DNA from 2 places in the Streptomyces sp. NBC_01198 genome. Region 2 is predicted to be linked to the other one. Evidence: riboswitches for the same ligand, from Rfam matches in the RefSeq annotation. Region 2 holds a riboswitch; the other holds the start of a gene.
What was found. Region 2 has a riboswitch for glycine ahead of gcvP (aminomethyl-transferring glycine dehydrogenase). Riboswitches for the same ligand answer to the same signal wherever they lie in the genome.

Region 1 (5,154 bases), 5.0 Mb from region 2:
GGTGGGGGCGGTGACGACCCGGCCGCCGGCGGCGTTCTCCTCGTTCACCGCCATCGCGTAGAGGGTGATCCACTCCATCGCGCGTGCCGCCGCGTCGCCTTCCGCGCGCAGCTGGCGGGCTGTCGTGGCGGCCCTGCGGCGGACCTTGAGGCCGCCGGGCAGGATGCCCTCGCGGGAGATGCCGCGCTGCACGCACTCCTGCATCACCTGCCAGATCTCCAGCAGGCCCGTGCGGATCTCGTCCTCGGTGCGCCAGGCCTTCTCGTTCTCCAGCATCAGCGCGGAGATCGACAGGCCGGTCTCCCGGGACAGCCGCAGCAGTTCGTCGCCGGTGCGGAAGGGGTAGCGCAGCACCGTGTCGTCGAGCTTGATCCGGTCGGCGCCGACCGCGTCCTCGTCCACGACGAAGCCGCCGCCCACGCTGTAGTAGGTCTTCGCCAGCAGCACCTCGCCGGCCGCGTCGAGCGCCGACAGCGTCATGCCGTTGGCGTGGTAGGGCAGCGAGCGGCGGCGGTGCAGTACCAGGTCGGTGGCCGGGTCGAAGTCCACCTCGTGCGCGCCGAGCAGGGCCAGCCGCTTGTCGGCGTGGACGGCGGCGATCTCGGCGTCCACCGCCTCGATGTCCACGGTGCGCGGCGAGTGACCGGCCAGGCCGAGCAGCACCGCCTTCGGCGTGCCGTGGCCGTGGCCGGTGGCGCCCAGCGACCCGAACAGCTCGGCCCTGGCCGCCGCGGTGCGGGTGAGCAGGTCCTCGGTCTTCAACCGCTGCGCGAACATCCGGGCCGCCCGCATCGGACCCACGGTGTGGGAACTGGAGGGGCCTATGCCGATGGAGAAGAGGTCGAATACGGAGATTGCCATGCGTTCACTGCTTCCGGTTGACCGCGGACGCCGTTGTCCACGGGGTGGTGCGGGGGTGCTCCGCGGTGTGCGGCGGGGGACCGCACACCGCGGAGCGGTTCATGACGCGAGCGTCGGATACAGCGGGTGCCGGTCGGCGAGCGCGGTGACCCGCGCGCGGAGCGCGTCCGCGTCGAAGGCCGGCTGCAGCGCCGCCGCGATGATGTCGGCGACCTCCCGGAAGGCCTCCGCCCCGAAGCCCCTGGTGGCCAGCGCCGGGGTGCCGATGCGCAGTCCCGAGGTCACCATCGGCGGCCGCGGGTCGTCCGGGATCGCGTTGCGGTTCACGGTGATGCCGATGCCGTGCAGCCGGTCCTCCGCCTGCTGGCCGTCCAGCGCCGAGGCGCGCAGGTCGACCAGCACCAGGTGGACGTCGGTGCCGCCGGTCAGTACCGCGACACCGGCGGCGGCGAGGTCGTCCCGGGTGAGCCGTTCCGCCAGGATCTTCGCGCCTTCCAGGGTGCGGGCCTGCCGGTCCCGGAAGTCGTCGGTGGCTGCGGCCTTGAAGGCCACGGCCTTGCCGGCGATGACATGCTCCAGCGGGCCGCCCTGCTGGCCGGGGAAGACCGCGGTGTTGATCTTCTTGGCCAGGTCGGCGGTGGACAGGATGACCCCGCCGCGCGGGCCGCCGAGCGTCTTGTGCGTCGTGGTGGTGACCACATGCGCGTGCGGGACGGGCGAGGGGTGCAGCCCGGCCGCCACCAGCCCGGCGAAATGAGCCATGTCGACCATCAGATACGCGCCCACGCCGTCCGCGATCTCCCGGAACGCCGGGAAGTCGAGCTGCCGCGGATACGCCGACCAGCCGGCGATGATCAGCTTCGGCCGGTGCTCCTTGGCCAGCCGCTCGACCTCGGCCATGTCGACCAGGCCGGTGTCGGCGTCCACGTGGTAGGCGGCCACCTTGTAGAGCTTGCCGGAGAAGTTGATCTTCATGCCGTGGGTCAGGTGACCGCCGTGCGCCAGGTCCAGCCCGAGGATGGTGTCACCCGGCTTGAGCAGGGCGAACATCGCGGCCGCGTTGGCCTGCGCGCCCGAGTGCGGCTGCACGTTGGCGGCCTCGGCGCCGAAGAGCGCCTTCACCCGGTCGATGGCCAGCTGCTCGATGACGTCGACGTGCTCGCAGCCGCCGTAGTAACGGCGCCCGGGGTAACCCTCGGCGTACTTGTTGGTCAGCACCGAGCCCTGGGCCTCCAGGACGGCGACCGGGGCGAAATTCTCCGACGCGATCATCTCCAGCGTGGACTGCTGGCGGCGCAGCTCGGCATCGACCTCGGCGGCGACCTCGGGGTCGAAGTCGTGCAGGGACTGATTCAGGAGCGACATGGGATCTTTCTGGTGTGGCGGGGCGGGGTGAGGGCTCAGACCGCGATGAAGGCGTCGTACTCGGCCGCGGTCAGCAGGTCCGCGTCCTCGCCGGAGACCCGCACCTTGAACAGCCAGCCGCCCTCGAACGGTCCGGAGTTCACCAGCGACGGGTCGTCCACGACGTCCTGGTTGACCTCGGTGACCTCGCCGGACACCGGGGAGTACAGCTCGCTGACGGACTTGGTGGACTCCAGCTCGCCGCAGCTCTCGCCCGCCGCGACCGTCGCGCCGACCTCGGGGAGCTGGACGTAGACCACGTCACCGAGCGCGTCGGCGGCGTGCGAGGTGATGCCGACGGTCGAGACGCCGTCCTCGGAGGCGGTGAGCCACTCGTGCTCCTTGCTGTAACGCAGCTGCTCAGGATTGATGCTCATGACGGAATTCTCCCGGATGCGAAGAGGTGATGGCGGGGTAGACGCGGCCGCCTGTGGACAACCCGGTGTCTGTGGAAAACCTCGGGGGCTCAGCGCTCGCGCTGGTAGAAGGGCAGGGCCACCACACGGTACGGCTCCCGGCTGCCCCGGATGTCGACCGCGACCCCCTCCGTGCCCGGCGCGGCGTGCGCGGTGTCCACGTAGGCCATGGCGATCGGCACGCCGAGGGTGGGCGAGGGCGCGCCCGAGGTGACCTCGCCGATCACCGCGCCGGACGCGTCGGTGACGGGGAAGCCGGCGCGCGGCACCCGGCGGCCCTCGGCGACCAGCCCGACCAGCTTGCGCGGCGGGACGTCCGCGGCCCTGGCCGCGGCAGCCGTCAGCGCCTCCCGGCCGACGAAGTCACCGGGCTTGTCGAACTTGACCACCCGCCCGAGCCCCGCGTCGAAGGGCGTGACCTTCGCGGTCAGCTCGTGGCCGTACAGCGGCATCCCGGCCTCCAGGCGCAGGGTGTCGCGGCAGGACAGCCCGCACGGTACGAGCCCGTCGCCGGCGCCCGCCGCCAGCAGTTCCTGCCACAGCTGCTCGGCGTCGGCCGGGTCCACGAACAGCTCGAAGCCGTCCTCGCCCGTGTAGCCCGTCCTGGCGATCAGCGCGGAGACCCCCGCGACGGTCCCCGGCAGCCCCGCGTAGTAGCGCAGCCCGTCGAGGTCGGCGTCCGTGAGCGCCTTGAGGATGCCGGGCGCCGCCGGGCCCTGGACGGCCAGCAGGGCGTACGCGTCCCGGTCGTCGGTCACCTGCGCGTCGAAGTCCACCGCACGCAGGGAGACGGTGTCGAGCACCGTCTGCGCGTTGGAGGCGTTCGCGACGATCAGATAGTGCTCCTCGGCCAGCCGGTAGACGATCAGGTCGTCCAGGATGCCGCCGTCCGGTGCGCAGATCATCGTGTAGCGGGCCTTGCCGACCGCGAGCGCCGACAGATGGCCGACCAGCGCGTGGTCCAGCGCCTGCCCGGCCTGCGGACCGGTCACGCTGATCTCGCCCATGTGCGACAGGTCGAAGAGCCCGGCCCTGGTGCGTACGGCCTGGTGCTCGTCGCGCTCGCTGCCGTAGCGCAGCGGCATGTCCCAGCCGGCGAAGTCGGTCATGGTCGCACCCAGGGCGCGGTGCACCGCGTCCAGGGCGGTACGGCGGGGCGACGCGGCGGGCGGTGCGCTTAGCGGCTGGTTCGACGTTTCGCTCATCGAAAGGGCTCCCAAAGGCGGCGGACGGGGACACGTACGGCGGCCGGGGCACTGACCCCGGCCTCCCCATCTGTCATCGGAACCTGAGAGGTTCACCGTGACCCCTGGGGGCCGCGGTTTGCACCTTGGGTGGGGCGGGGGCCGGTGACGGCGGCCCGCCCGCTTTTCAGATCTGCCTCGCCCGCGCGGTATCTGTGCCTGAGAGATTCAAGGGAGGACTTGCTCCTTCGGCGCCCCGCCCCCTCACCGAGGGGGCCGGAACTCTCCCGCGCGGCCTCCAACGGCCGGTATGCAGTTTGTCGAGTTGCCCCGCCATCATTGCATGCCGGGGCGTCCAGGACGCTCAGCCGCTACTGTTTCCCGGCAGGACACGGCCGCCGGCAGTGGCACAAGCGCGGACAAGGGTGGACATGGAGAATCCGGCACCGTACATATGGCCGGCGAACGAGCTGGAGGAAGTGCTCTCGGCGAGCCTCGGCAATCCCTCGGCGACCCCCCGGCTGCTGGAGGTCCTCGGCCGCTCCCATGTCTGGGTACCGCTGCCCAACGGCGGCCCGCCCGGCCCCGAAGGCCTCGACCTGCCCACCGTCGACCTGGGCGGCGCGCCCTATGTGCCGGTCTTCAGCTCCGAGCAGCAGTTCCGGCAGGCCGCCGACGGCATGTCCTGCACGGTGGCGCCGGTACGCGAGTTCGCCCGCGGGCTGCCCCCGCTGGTCGGCATCGCCGTCAACCCCGGCGGCGCCGTCGGGGTGCCGCTACCGCCCGCCGCCGTCGCTGAGCTGTGCCGCACGGAGCGGACCGGCGCGTACGGAGAGCAGGTCCCCAGCGGCGCCCGGGTGCGGCTCTGGGAGCCCGCCCCCGACGAGGAGCCCGTCGACTTCCTGGCCGTCGCCGCCGCCGAATACGCCGTCACCCCGGTGGTGCTCAGCGCCCGCCGCGCCATGGCCTCGGTGGAGGAGGAGCCGCCCGCGCTCTTCGTCGGCGTGGAACTCGACCGCTGGCAGGACCAGGACCGGGCCGCCGCCATGGACGCGCTCGGCCGCGCCCTGGGCGCTGCCCCGCTGCCCTGGCCGGTCCACCTGATCCTGCTCGACATCGCCCAGGACCCGGTCGGGGACTGGATGCTGGAGGTCGTGCGGCCGTTCTACAGCCGGGACTGACACCGCGCCGCGGCCCAACTCGCCCACCGGGCGGGACGCTTGCGTATACCCGGCGTATAGGTGCCATTTAACCGGCGCCGGTTGAGTCGGTCAGCATTCCACCGGGAA
Region 2 (5,154 bases):
TCACCTCACGCAGCGAGAGACTCGACCCATGTGCCAGCACGAGCCGAAGTGCCCGACCGCAGAAGGCCCCGACCGTGAGGCCGCATTCACCGTGGCCCATCACCCGGAGCAGGGCTGGAGCCTGCTGTGCAACGGCGTGCTGCTGTTCGAGGACACCGGGGAGCTGCTGCCGGACGGGCAGATCATCGCCCCGCACCGGCCGCTCGGCACCCAGCACATCACCACCGCGGCCTGACGCCGGCACCGTCGCGCCGCGGCACACCGAGCCGGTTCCCCGTCCGCCAGGGAACCGGCTTCGCCATGTCTGCGGCCGCTGCCGCGCCGACCGTGCCGGTCAGTGGTCGTAGGCGTCCAGCGGCGGGCAGGAACAGACCAGGTTGCGGTCACCGAAGGCGCCGTCGATGCGCCGCACCGGCGGCCAGTACTTGTCGGCCGCCGACACCCCGGCCGGGAAGACGGCCTCCTGCCGGCTGTACGGGTGCTCCCACTCACCGCCCAGCGCCGCCGCGGTGTGCGGGGCGCTGCGCAGCGGGTTGTCGTCGGCGGGCCACTCGCCGGACCCGACCCGGTCGACCTCGCCGCGGATGGCGATCATCGCGTCGCAGAAGCGGTCGAGCTCGGCCAGGTCCTCGCTCTCGGTCGGCTCGATCATCAGGGTGCCCGCGACGGGGAAGGACATGGTCGGCGCGTGGAAGCCGTAGTCGATCAGCCGCTTGGCGATGTCGTCGACGCTGACGCCGGTCTCCTTGGCCAGCGGGCGCAGGTCGATGATGCACTCGTGGGCGACCAGCCCGCCGGGGCCGGTGTAGAGCACCGGGAAGTGCGGCTCCAGGCGCCTGGCGACGTAGTTGGCGCTCAGCACGGCCTGCTGGGTGGCCTGCCTGAGGCCGTCGGCTCCCATCAGCCGCACGTACGTCCAGGAGATCGGCAGTATGCCCGCCGAGCCCCAGGGCGCCGCCGAGACCGGGCCGACGCCGGTGGCGGGGCCCGCGGCGGGCTGGAGCGGGTGGTTGGGCAGATACGGCGCCAGGTGCGCGCGTACCGCGACCGGGCCGACGCCCGGGCCGCCGCCGCCGTGCGGGATGCAGAAGGTCTTGTGCAGGTTGAGGTGCGAGACGTCGGCGCCGAAGCGGCCGGGGCGGGCGAGGCCGACCAGCGCGTTGAGGTTGGCCCCGTCGACGTACACCTGGCCGCCGGCGTCGTGCACGGTCGCACAGATGTCGGTGATGTTGTCCTCGAAGACGCCGTGGGTGGAGGGGTAGGTGACCATCAGCACGGCCAGCCGGTCGCGGTGCTGCTCGATCTTGGCGTGCAGGTCGTCCACGTCCACGTCACCGTCCTGGCCGGTCCTGACCACGACGACCTTCATGCCGGCCATCACGGCGCTGGCCGCGTTGGTGCCGTGCGCGGAGGACGGGATCAGGCAGACCGTACGGGCGGTGTCGCCGTTCGCCCGGTGGTAGGCGCGCACCGCGAGCAGGCCCGCGAGCTCGCCCTGCGATCCGGCGTTCGGCTGCAGGCTGACCCTGTCGTAGCCGGTGACCTCGGCGAGCTGGTCCTCCAGGCCGCGGATCAGCGTCAGGTAGCCCTCGGCCTGCTCGGCGGGCGCGAAGGGGTGCAGCGCGCCGAACTCCGGCCAGGTGACCGGCTCCATCTCGGTGGTGGCGTTGAGCTTCATGGTGCAGGAGCCGAGCGGGATCATACCGCGGTCCAGCGCGTAGTCGCGGTCGGCGAGCCGGCGCAGATACCGCAGCATCCCGGTCTCGCTGCGGTGCAGGTGGAAGACCGGGTGGGTCAGGTAGGCCTCGGTACGCGCCAGGGCGGTGGGCAGCGCGTCCGGCGCCGCCTCGTCGAGCGCGTCGACGTCGATGTCGCCGGTGGCGCCGAAGGCGGCCAGCACGGCGGTCAGCGCGGCGCGGTTCGTGGTCTCGTCGCAGGCGATGCCGACCAGGTCGGCGTCGGTCTGCCGCAGGTTCACGCCGGCGGCGCGGGCCGCGGCGACCACCTCGGCGGCCCGGCCCGGCACCCGGGCGGTGAGCGTGTCGAAGTAACCCTCGTGGACGATCTCCACACCGGCCGCCCGCAGCCCCGCGGCCAGCACGGCCGCGTAGCGGTGGGTACGGCGGGCGATCTGCGCCAGGCCCTCGGGGCCGTGGTAGACCGCGTACATCCCGGCCATCACGGCGAGCAGCACCTGTGCGGTGCAGATGTTGCTGGTGGCCTTCTCCCGGCGGATGTGCTGCTCGCGGGTCTGCAGCGCCAGCCGGTAGGCGGTGTCGCCGTCGGCGTCGACCGAGACCCCGACGAGGCGTCCGGGCAGGTTGCGGGCGTAGGCCTCGCGCACCGCCATGTATCCCGCGTGCGGCCCGCCGAAGCCCATGGGGACGCCGAAGCGCTGGGTGGTGCCGACCGCGATGTCCGCGCCGAGCGCGCCGGGCGAGGTGAGCAGGGTCAGCGCCAGCAGGTCCGCGGCCACCGTGACGACCGCGCCCAGCTCGTGCGCCCGCTCGATGACCGGCCTTAGGTCGCGTACGGCTCCGGAGGCACCGGGGTACTGCAGCAGCACGCCGAAGACGCCGCGCTCGGCGACCTCGGCGGGGATGCCGTGGGTCAGGTCGGCCACCACGACCTCGACGCCGGCCGGCTCGGCCCGCGTCCCGATCACGGCGGTGGTCTGCGGGAAGGTGTCGGCGTCGACCAGGAAGACGCCGTCCTTCACCTTGCCGACCCGCCGGGACAGCGCCATCGCCTCGGCCGCGGCGGTGCTCTCGTCCAGCAGGGAGGCGCCGGAGGTGGGCAGGCCGGTGAGGTCGGCGACGACGGTCTGGAAGTTGATCAGGGCTTCGAGCCGGCCCTGCGAGATCTCCGGCTGGTAGGGCGTGTAGGCCGTGTACCAGGCCGGATTCTCCAGGACGTTGCGCAGGATCACCGGCGGGGTGAAGGTGCCGTAGTACCCCAGGCCGATCATCGGGGCGAGCACCTGGTTGCGGTCGGCCAGCGCACGCAGTTCGGCCAGCACCTCCGCCTCGGTGCGGGCGGCGGGCAGCGCGAGGGCGGCGGCGCTCTTGATGGTGTCCGGTACGGCCGCGTCGGTGAGCTCGTCGAGCGAGCCGTAACCCACCTGGGCGAGCATCTTGGCCTGGTCCGCGGCGTCCGGGCCGATGTGGCGGCGCGCGAAGGGCAGGCCCGCTTCGAGGTCGGCGAGCGGGGTGCGGCGGGGGGTCGGATCAGTCATCTGCGGAGGCCTCCTGGTCAGCGACGACCTTCGGGGGTACCCGGCGCGGGCACCCGTACGGCCTCCCCCTCTGTCATCAGTACCTGAGAGCTTCACCGCCCCTGCACGGGACGGCTTTCACCTTCGGTGAAGACCTGTCCCACGAACGGTGCTCACGGGGCGGGTCCTGCTTTCCAGAGTGACCTCGCCCCTGCGGTACGGATGCCTGAGAGATTCCGGGGAGGATTTGCTCCTTCGGCGCCTCCGAGATGCCACTGCGGCACGCTCTCGAAGGACTCTCCCGCACGGGGTCTGCAGCCGTTGTCCAGCCTACCAGCGCCTTCCGGGGGGCCGCCGGTCCGACATTCCGGTCGACATCACCCCTGATGTGGCTTTTGGTGGTACCAACAGCTGTCGTCTTTGGTTGGAGGGACCGTGCAGACCGACATCGATCCGCGAAGCCTCATCGGCCGCCGCGCCTTCGACCGCGACGGCGCGAAGATCGGCACGGTGGACGAGGTGTATCTGGACGACGCGACCGGTACGCCGGAGTGGGCGGCGGTGCGGACCGGTTTCTTCAGCCGCGACGCGTTCGTGCCGCTGGAGCCGAGCGAGGTGGTGGACGACGGTCTGCGGGTGCCGTACGAGAAGTCGCTGATCAGGGACGCACCGGACTTCGGCGTGGGGCGGCACCTGTCGCCGGAGCAGGAGCTGCAGCTCTACCACCACTACGGCATGCAGGTGCCGGTCGCGGAGGCAGGCGACGGACCGCCGCGCGACTTCGGCGAGTTGGCCGGCGGCGACCCGCGGCCGGGCGACAGCACCTAGCGCGGCAGCCCGGATCGGGCGCGGGGCCGCTCAGCCGGCATGGCCGGCCGGGGTCGGGCGGCCGGTCAGCGGGATCGGCTCGGACCTGGACAATGCGGGGTCGTCGACCGGGAAGGTCCGCACCCGGCCGGGCACCGCGTCCGAGGGCACCTCGAAACGGATGGTCACCCGGCCGACCCCGCTGCCCTGGACCCAGCCGGGACCGTGTTCGGCGTGTTCGACGTCCTGGCCCGGCAGCCAGCGGTGGGCCTGCTCCGGTTCCGGCGGCGGGGTGACCGGGAGCTCCGGAGGGGCGTCCTTGTCGGGCTCGGCGCCGGGGCCGGATTCGCGGCGGGTCTGGGCGGCCTGGGCGAAGAGGTCCTCCTGGGTGAAGTCGGCCAGTCCGGACACGCCGACGCCGAGCAGCCGCACCCCGCCGGTGGTGTCCACGGCCTCGGCGAGCCTGCGGGCGGTCTCCTTGACCACGGCCGGGTCGTCGGTGGGCGCCCGCAGCGTCTCGGAGCGGGTGAGGGTCGAGAAGTCGTACCGCCGGATCTTCACCACCACCGTCCGCCCGGAGCGGCCTGCACCGCGCAGCCGCTGGGCGCAGCGGTCGGCGAGCCGGTCGATCTCGTACCGCACCCGGGCCCGGTCGGTCAGGTCGGTGTCGAAGGTGTCCTCGACGGAGATGGACTTCACGTCCCGGTCGGCGACCACCGGTCGGTTGTCGAGGCCTGCGGCCATCGCGTGCAGCGAGCTGCCGTGCGCCTTGCCGAGCAGCCGGACCAGCTCGGGCTCACCGGCCTGCGCGATCTCGGCGACGGTGAGGATGCCGGCCCGCCGCAGGTGCTCGGCGGTCGCCGGGCCGACGCCCCACAGGGTGCGTACCGGAAGCGGGTCGAGCAGCGCGCGCTCGGTGCCCGGCTCGACCACCACCAGGCCGTCCGGCTTGGCCTGCTCGGAGGCGATCTTGGCGAGCAGTTTGGAGCCGGCCAGGCCGACCGAGGCGGTCAGCCCGGTCGCGGCCATGATGTCGGCCCGCAGCCGCTCGGCGACCGCCCGCGGGTCGCCGGCCAGGTCGCCGGCCTCCAGGTCGACGAAGGCCTCGTCCAGGCTCAGCGGCTCTATCAGCG

Region 1: it holds a riboswitch for glycine, as region 2 does, so the genes downstream of both, gcvT (glycine cleavage system aminomethyltransferase GcvT) here and gcvP (aminomethyl-transferring glycine dehydrogenase) in region 2, are expected to answer to the same signal.

Annotation. Positions count from the first base shown of each region.
Region 1 is NZ_CP108568.1:2,355,040-2,360,193, reverse strand. It holds gene OG702_RS10470 (L-serine ammonia-lyase) at 1-861, opposite strand, end outside; gene glyA (serine hydroxymethyltransferase) at 961-2,226, opposite strand; gene gcvH (glycine cleavage system protein GcvH) at 2,262-2,642, opposite strand; gene gcvT (glycine cleavage system aminomethyltransferase GcvT) at 2,732-3,886, opposite strand; glycine riboswitch at 3,947-4,062, opposite strand; glycine riboswitch at 4,063-4,165, opposite strand; gene OG702_RS10450 (enhanced serine sensitivity protein SseB) at 4,297-5,046, shown strand.
Region 2 is NZ_CP108568.1:7,337,129-7,342,282, reverse strand. It holds gene OG702_RS32815 (DUF5999 family protein) at 29-235, shown strand; gene gcvP (aminomethyl-transferring glycine dehydrogenase) at 335-3,235, opposite strand; glycine riboswitch at 3,296-3,418, opposite strand; glycine riboswitch at 3,419-3,528, opposite strand; gene OG702_RS32805 (PRC-barrel domain-containing protein) at 3,650-4,042, shown strand; gene OG702_RS32800 (DNA polymerase IV) at 4,073-5,154, opposite strand, start outside.